2 regions of the Agromyces sp. GL_144 genome follow, and region 2 is predicted to be linked to the other one. Evidence: riboswitches for the same ligand, from Rfam matches in the RefSeq annotation. Region 2 holds a riboswitch; the other holds the start of a gene.
The links. Region 2 has a riboswitch for thiamine pyrophosphate ahead of thiM (hydroxyethylthiazole kinase). Riboswitches for the same ligand answer to the same signal wherever they lie in the genome.

Region 1: linked by a shared signal. The riboswitch ahead of AC3IPY_RS08655 (ECF transporter S component) and the one ahead of thiM (hydroxyethylthiazole kinase) in region 2 are both predicted to bind thiamine pyrophosphate.

Annotation. Positions count from the first base shown of each region.
Region 1 is NZ_CM174399.1:1,926,086-1,929,481, forward strand. Features, by position in the region: gene gatB (Asp-tRNA(Asn)/Glu-tRNA(Gln) amidotransferase subunit GatB) at 1-74, shown strand, start outside; gene AC3IPY_RS08645 (DNA polymerase IV) at 236-1,543, shown strand; gene AC3IPY_RS08650 (hypothetical protein) at 1,573-1,905, shown strand; TPP riboswitch at 1,990-2,090, shown strand; gene AC3IPY_RS08655 (ECF transporter S component) at 2,128-2,775, shown strand; gene AC3IPY_RS08660 (ABC transporter ATP-binding protein) at 2,777-3,396, shown strand, end outside.
Region 2 is NZ_CM174399.1:3,691,429-3,694,824, forward strand. Features, by position in the region: gene AC3IPY_RS16960 (LacI family DNA-binding transcriptional regulator) at 1-714, shown strand, start outside; TPP riboswitch at 1,148-1,259, shown strand; gene thiM (hydroxyethylthiazole kinase) at 1,381-2,259, shown strand; gene thiE (thiamine phosphate synthase) at 2,256-2,915, shown strand; gene thiD (bifunctional hydroxymethylpyrimidine kinase/phosphomethylpyrimidine kinase) at 2,912-3,396, shown strand, end outside.

The DNA of each region.
Region 1 (3,396 bases), 1.8 Mb from region 2:
AGGCCATGCAGGGCAAGGCGGATGCCGCGCGCGTGCGCGAGCTCGTGCTCGAGCGGGCGACCGCTGCCGAATAGCCGCGCGCCGGACGCGGGCGGTGCCGGACCGATCGGTCCGGCACCGCCCGCGTCGTGTTCGGGGCCGGCTCGCGGCATCCGCCCGGCGAACTCCGCGTCGAGGTCCTGCGCGGCGTTCGGGGGCGGCGACCGATGACGGTGGCGTGGCGTAGGGTCGCAACGTGAGCAAGCAGGACGGCTCGTCGAGGCAGGTCACCACGGGGCCGGTCGACGATTCGGCGACCCCGATCCTGCACGTCGACATGGACGCGTTCTTCGTCTCGGTCGAGCTGCTCTCCCGGCCGGAGCTCAGGGGCAAGCCGGTGCTCGTCGGCGGCACGGCAGGTCGGGGGGTCGTGGCGGCCGCGAGCTACGAGGCCCGCCGCTACGGCGTGAACTCGGCCATGCCCATGTCGGTCGCGCTGCAGCGGTGTCCCAACGCGATCGTGCTGCGCGGCAACTATCCGGCGTACTCCGAGTACTCCAAGCGGGTGATGCACATCTTCGAGCAGATCACCCCGCTCGTCGAGCCGCTCTCGATCGACGAGGCGTTCCTCGACGTCTCGGGCGCCAGGCGACTGCACGGCACGCCCGCCGAGATCGCGTGGACCATCCGCGACCGCGTGCAGCGCGAGACCGGGCTCACCTGCTCCATCGGGGTCGCCGCCACCAAGTACGTCGCGAAGGTCGCCTCGAGCCGGGCCAAGCCCGACGGCATGCTCGTGGTTCCGGCGCACGAGACGGTCGCGTTCCTGCATCCGCTCCCGGTCTCGGCGCTCTGGGGCGTGGGCAGGGTCACCGAAGAGACGCTGGCGCGCATCGGGCTCCGCACCATCGGCGACGTCGCGTCGATGCCGTCCGACGCCCTGGTCCGAGCCGTCGGACCCGCCCTCGCGGGCCGACTCGCGCGCCTCGCCGCCGGCGACGATCCGCGCGAGGTGCACACGACCCGCACCGAGCGCAGCATCGGGCACGAGCAGACGTTCGGTCACGACCTGACCGACCCGATCGTGATCCGCCGCGAACTGCTGCAGCTCTCGGGCAACGTCGCCGTGCGCCTGCGCAAGGCCGGGCTCGTCGCGCGCACCGTGTCGCTGAAGCTCCGGTACGGCGACTTCCGCACGCTGACCCGGTCCCGCACCCTCGCCGAGCCGACCGATGTCGCGCGGCGCATCTACGACGAGGCGTCCGAGGCGCTCGAGGGCCTCATCGGCGATGGCGCGCGCGTGCGACTCATCGGCGTGCGCGCCGAGAACCTCCGCGAGTCCGGCACGGGCGCGATGCTCTGGGATCCTGACGAAGAGTGGCGCGACGCCGAGCGCACGATCGATCAGGTGACGGCCCGGTTCGGGCGCGACGCGGTGCGACCGGCGGCACTCGTGCAGCGCGAGCGCGACCGCGATCAGCGCCGGGCGGAGCAGCGCGAACAGCGGCGCGGTCCGCAGCCCGAGGAGCCGTTCGATCCGAACGCCGCGGCGTGGGGCTGGTAGCCCGAGGCCCGCGCGGGTAGCGTGGCCACATGGCTGAACTCGTGCTGGACCTTGCAGACACCGTCGCCGGCGTGGGCGTGAAGACCGCCTACGGCGAGACCATCGACATCGACGGCGTCAAAGTCGTGCCGGTGGCCCTCGGCTACTACGGCTTCGGCGCCGGCAGCGGCGGCACGGGCGAAGAGCTCCAGGGCAGCGGTGGCGGCGGAGGAGGTCTCTCGGTGCCGCTCGGCGCCTACGTCGGCGAAGCGGGGCGTGTGAGGTTCGAGCCGAACATCATCGGGCTCGTCCTCGTCGCGACGCCGTTCATCTTCGTCGTCGGCCACGCCCTGAAGTCGGTCATCCGCGCGCTCAAGCGCTGAGCCGGGGCATCCGTCTCCCTCCGACTCGCCTCATTGCGCCTCCGGTGAACGTGAGGGATCGTCTGCGTGTACGCTGATCTCGAACACGGGAGTCCGGTGAGCCGGGCTGAGAGGAAGGTCCTCAACCTTCGACCGTCGAACCTGATCTGGGTCATGCCAGCGCAGGGAGGCATTCGCATCTCATTACCCGTGCCACTTTCATCGAGAGAGAGGGCACGACACGTGCACGCATCATCAACGTCACCGGCCGCATCCGCGGCATCCATCACCTCTGCACGCCCCGAGCGTCCGAACCTGCGCTGGCGGGTCGTCGACATCGTCGTCGCGAGCGTCGTCGGCGTCGCCGTCGGCGTGGTCTTCTGGGCCTGGGGCGTGATCTGGGGGCCGATCTCGGCACCCATCGAGGCGCTGCTTCCCGGACTCCAGGCAGCACCGGCGGCCCTGTGGGTCATCGCCGGCGTGCTCGGCGGCCTCATCATCCGCAAGCCGGGTGCCGCGCTCTACACCGAGCTCGTCGCGGCGATCGTCTCGGCGCTCATCGGCAGCCAGTGGGGCGGCCTGCTGACGATCGAGTCCGGACTCGTGCAGGGCCTCGGCGCCGAACTCGTCTTCGCGATCTTCCTCTACCGCTACTGGCGGTTCCCGGCAGCACTGCTGGCCGGTGCCGCCGCCGGGCTCGCGATGGCCATCAACGACCTCGTGCTCTACTACGCGGGCGCCGCACCGCTGTTCGCGACCGTCTACACGGTCTCCGCGGTGCTCGGCGGAGCGGTCATCGCCGGCGGCCTCTCGTGGCTCGCCGTGCGCGGTCTGGCACGCGCAGGGGCGCTCGATCGATTCGCATCCGGGCGCGAGCACCGGGTGGTCTGACGTGTCGGGCGGCGAATCCATCGCGCGCACGGCACCGGCTGCGATCTCGGCCCGTGGTTGGGGCTGGCGGCACGCCGGACGCCGGTCGGCCGCGGTGCAGGGGCTCGACCTCGACATCCGTCCCGGGGAGCGCGTGCTGCTCCTCGGCGCCTCGGGTGCCGGAAAGTCGACCCTGCTGCACGGCATCGCCGGCGTGCTCGGCGGCGACGAAGACGGCGAGGCGCTCGGCGAGCTGCTCGTCGACGGTGGGCGACCGTCGGCCGCGCGCGGGCGGTCGGGCCTCGTGCTGCAGGACCCCGATGCGCAGGTCGTCATGGCCCGCGTCGGCGACGACGTCGCCTTCGGGCTCGAGAACCTCGCCGTTCGCCGCGAGGAGATCTGGCCGCGCGTGAGACGGGCACTCGCGGCCGTCGGCCTCGACCTGCCGCTCGAGCACTCGACCGCCGAGCTCTCAGGCGGGCAGCGTCAGCGGCTCGCGCTCGCGGGCGTGCTCGCGATGCGACCGGGCCTCATCCTGCTCGACGAGCCGACCGCGAACCTCGACCCCGAGGGCGTGCGAGACGTGCGCGACGCGGTCGCCCGCGTCGCCGACGAGACCGGGGCGACCCTCGTCGTCATCGA
Region 2 (3,396 bases):
TCGTCGCAGTCGAGGCATCCGCTCGGCCAGTTGTCGATGCGCGCCGAGGCCGCGGGCGCGATCCTCGTGCTGCCCCCCGAGGAGACCGCCGAACTCGCACGGCTGAGCCGGCACGGCTTCCCCTTCGTCATCGTCGACCCCCGCACGAGCGCGCCCGACGGATCGGTCGTCATCTCGGCGGCGCACCACCAGGGCGCGCGGGCGCTCACGACGCACCTCGTCGGGCTCGGTCACCGGCGCATCGGCGTGCTCGCCGGCCCGACCGAGTGGCTCGTGAGCCGCGAGCGCCTGACGGGGCACACCGCGGCGCTCGCCGACGTGGGCGTGCTGCAGGACCCGTCACTCGTCGCGTCCGTCGAGCCGACCATCGACGAGGGCCATGACGCCGCTCGACGCCTGCTCGCCCGCGAGAACCCGCCGACCGCGCTGGTCTGCTTCAACGACAAGGTCGCCGTCGGGGCGATGCACGCGGCCCAGCAGGCGGGGTTGCAGGTGCCGGCGGATGTCTCGATCGTCGGCTTCGACGACAGCGACCTCGCTCGCGCGACGACGCCGGAGCTCACGACCGTGCGCCAGCCGCTCGCCGAGATGGGGCGCGTCGCCGTCGCGCGCCTGCTGCGACTCGTCGACCGGCAGCCCATCGACGCCCTGCACGTCGAACTCGGCACGAGCCTCGTCGTGCGCGCGTCGAGCGGGCCGGCGCGCGGGGTGTGACAACCCCGCCGGGCCCGCGGAGGAACGGCCACGGGGGCGATCGACCGAGTGGAGATCGTCCGACGGACGATCGCCGACCCGGCGGGGCGTTGCGAGAACCGTAGTCGGCGCTTCCGCCGACCACCACAGCTCGCGGTGCGTTCGCCCTCGAACTGGGGGGCCGAGCGCAGCGCCCGGCGATGGGCGGAGCAGACGCGCGGAGCGCGGAGCGCTGGGCGCTGGGCGCGGGGCGCGGGGCGCGCCGCCATCTCGCCGACTGCTGCGAGTCCCGGGGGTGTCGCACCGCAGACGTCCGGTACTTCGGTACTTCGGTACTTCGGTACCGAACCAGCGGAGACGATCCCGTGCCGCGAGACCTCCGGCTCGGCCGAGACCGGATGACGGCGCCGCGTCAACCCCGCGCCGCGGCATCCGTCACGCCGGTAAGCTGGCCGGCAGTGACACGGGGTGCCGCGCGCCCGCCCGATCAGGCAAGCGCGGCTGAGAACACACCCGTCGAACCTGATCTAGTTCGAACTAGCGAAGGGATGTCGCGTGAGCGATCGCCTGTCCACCGACCCTGTCCACGACGCCGAGCGCGCCCGCGGCGCCGCACCGGCGCAGGCCGCACCGGCGCAGGCCGCACCGGCGCAGGCCGCACCGGCGCAGCCCGCCGACGCCGCCGACCTGGCGGCGGCGAGCGCGCGGCTGCTCGCGAGCCTGCGGGAGTCCGCGCCGCTCGTGCACTGCATCACGAACAGCGTGGTCACCAACTTCACGGCGAACGCGCTGCTCGCGGTCGGTGCGGCACCGGCGATGGTCGACATCCGCGTCGAGGCGGGCCTGTTCGCCGGCATCGCCTCGGGGCTGCTCGTGAACCTCGGCACCCCGCACGAGGAGCAGCGCGACGCCGCCCGCGAGGCCGTGGCCGCGGCATCCGCTGCCGGCACGCCATGGGTGCTCGACCCCGTCGCCATCGGCGCGCTGCCGGTGCGCACCGCGCTCGCGCATGAGCTCGTCGCACAGCGGCCGACCGCGATCCGCGGCAACGCGAGCGAGATCATCGCGCTCGCGGGCGCCGGCGCCGGCGGTCGCGGCGTCGATGCCGCCGACAGCACGGACGCCGCCGCCGTGGCGGCCACCCATCTCGCCCTGACGCACGCATCGGTGGTCGCCGTCTCGGGCCCCGTCGACCTCATCACCGACGGGCGTCGCACCGCCCGTATCGCGAACGGCGACGCCGTGCTCACGCGCATCACCGGCGGCGGCTGCGCGCTCGGCGCCGTGACGGCGGCCTTCCTCGGCGCGAGCCGCGGCACGGGCGACACGCACGACGTGTTCGCGGCGACCGTCGCCGCGACGGTCGTCTACACGGTCGCCGCCGAGATCGCCGCCGCCGCCTCGGCCGGCCCCGGCACGTTCGGGCCCGCGTTCCTCGACGCGCTCGCCCTCGTCACGCCCGAGACGGTCGCCGCACGCGCGAACATCACGGTGACGGATGCCGCGACACGGCCGCCGGCCGCGATCGCAGACGCTGCCCCCGCGAACGTCGGAGCACCCGAATGAACACGCGCGCGAGGCTCGACCTCTCGATCACCCTCGTCACGGATGCCGCGCTCTGCGGGCCGCGCGGCGTCGTCTCCGTCGTGGCCGCCGCCGTCGACGGCGGCGTGCGCGTCGTGCAGCTGCGCGACAAGACCGCGAGCGACGACGACGTGCTGCGTCAGCTCGAGGAGCTCGCCGCCGTGATCGACGGCCGCGCGGCGCTGCTCGTGAACGACCGCGTCGACGTCGCCGTCGCGGCGCGCAAGCGCGGACTGCCCGTGCACGGCGTGCACCTCGGGCAGGGCGACACCGCGGCATCCGTCGCTCGCGAGCGGCTCGGCGACTCGGCGATCATCGGACTCACCGCGAACACCGCCGAGCACCTCGCGACCCTGCGGCGCATGCCCCGGCGCGACGTCGACTACCTCGGCGTCGGCGTCATCCGGCCGACCACGACCAAGCCCGACCATCCGCCGGCGCTCGGCATCGACGGGTTCGCGCGGTTCGCCGCCGAGGCGGAACTGCCCTGCGTCGCCATCGGCGGCATCACGCTGGCGGATGTCGCGGCCCTCCGTCACTCGGGCGCGGCCGGGGTGGCCGTCGTGTCGGCGATCTGCGCCGCGGACTCCCCGCGCGACGCCGCCGAGGCGTTCGTCGCGGCATGGAGCGCCCGATGAGCGCGGTCGCGCGCCGCGTGCCGCGCGTGCTCAGCATCGCGGGCAGCGACCCGTCGGGGGGCGCCGGCATCCAGGCCGACCTCAAGTCGATCGCCGCCGTCGGCGGCTACGGCATGTCGGCGATCACGGCCCTGACCGCGCAGAACACGCGCGGCGTTCGCGGCGTGCACGTGCCGCCGTCGGCGTTCCTCGCCGAGCAGCTCGACGCCATCGCCGACGACATCACGGTCGACGCGGTCAAGATCGGCATGCTCGCGAACGCCGAGGTGATCGGGGTCGTCGCCGAGTGGCTGCGGCGCACCGAGGTGCCGGTCATCGTGCTCGACCCCGTCATGGTGGCCACGAGCGGCGACCGGCTGCTCGACGCCGACGCCGAGGCGGCCCTGCGCGACCTGCTCCCCCTCGCCGACCTCATCACCCCGAACCTGCTCGAGCTCGGCGTGCTGGCGGGCACCGAGCCCGCCGCGACCTGGGCCGACGC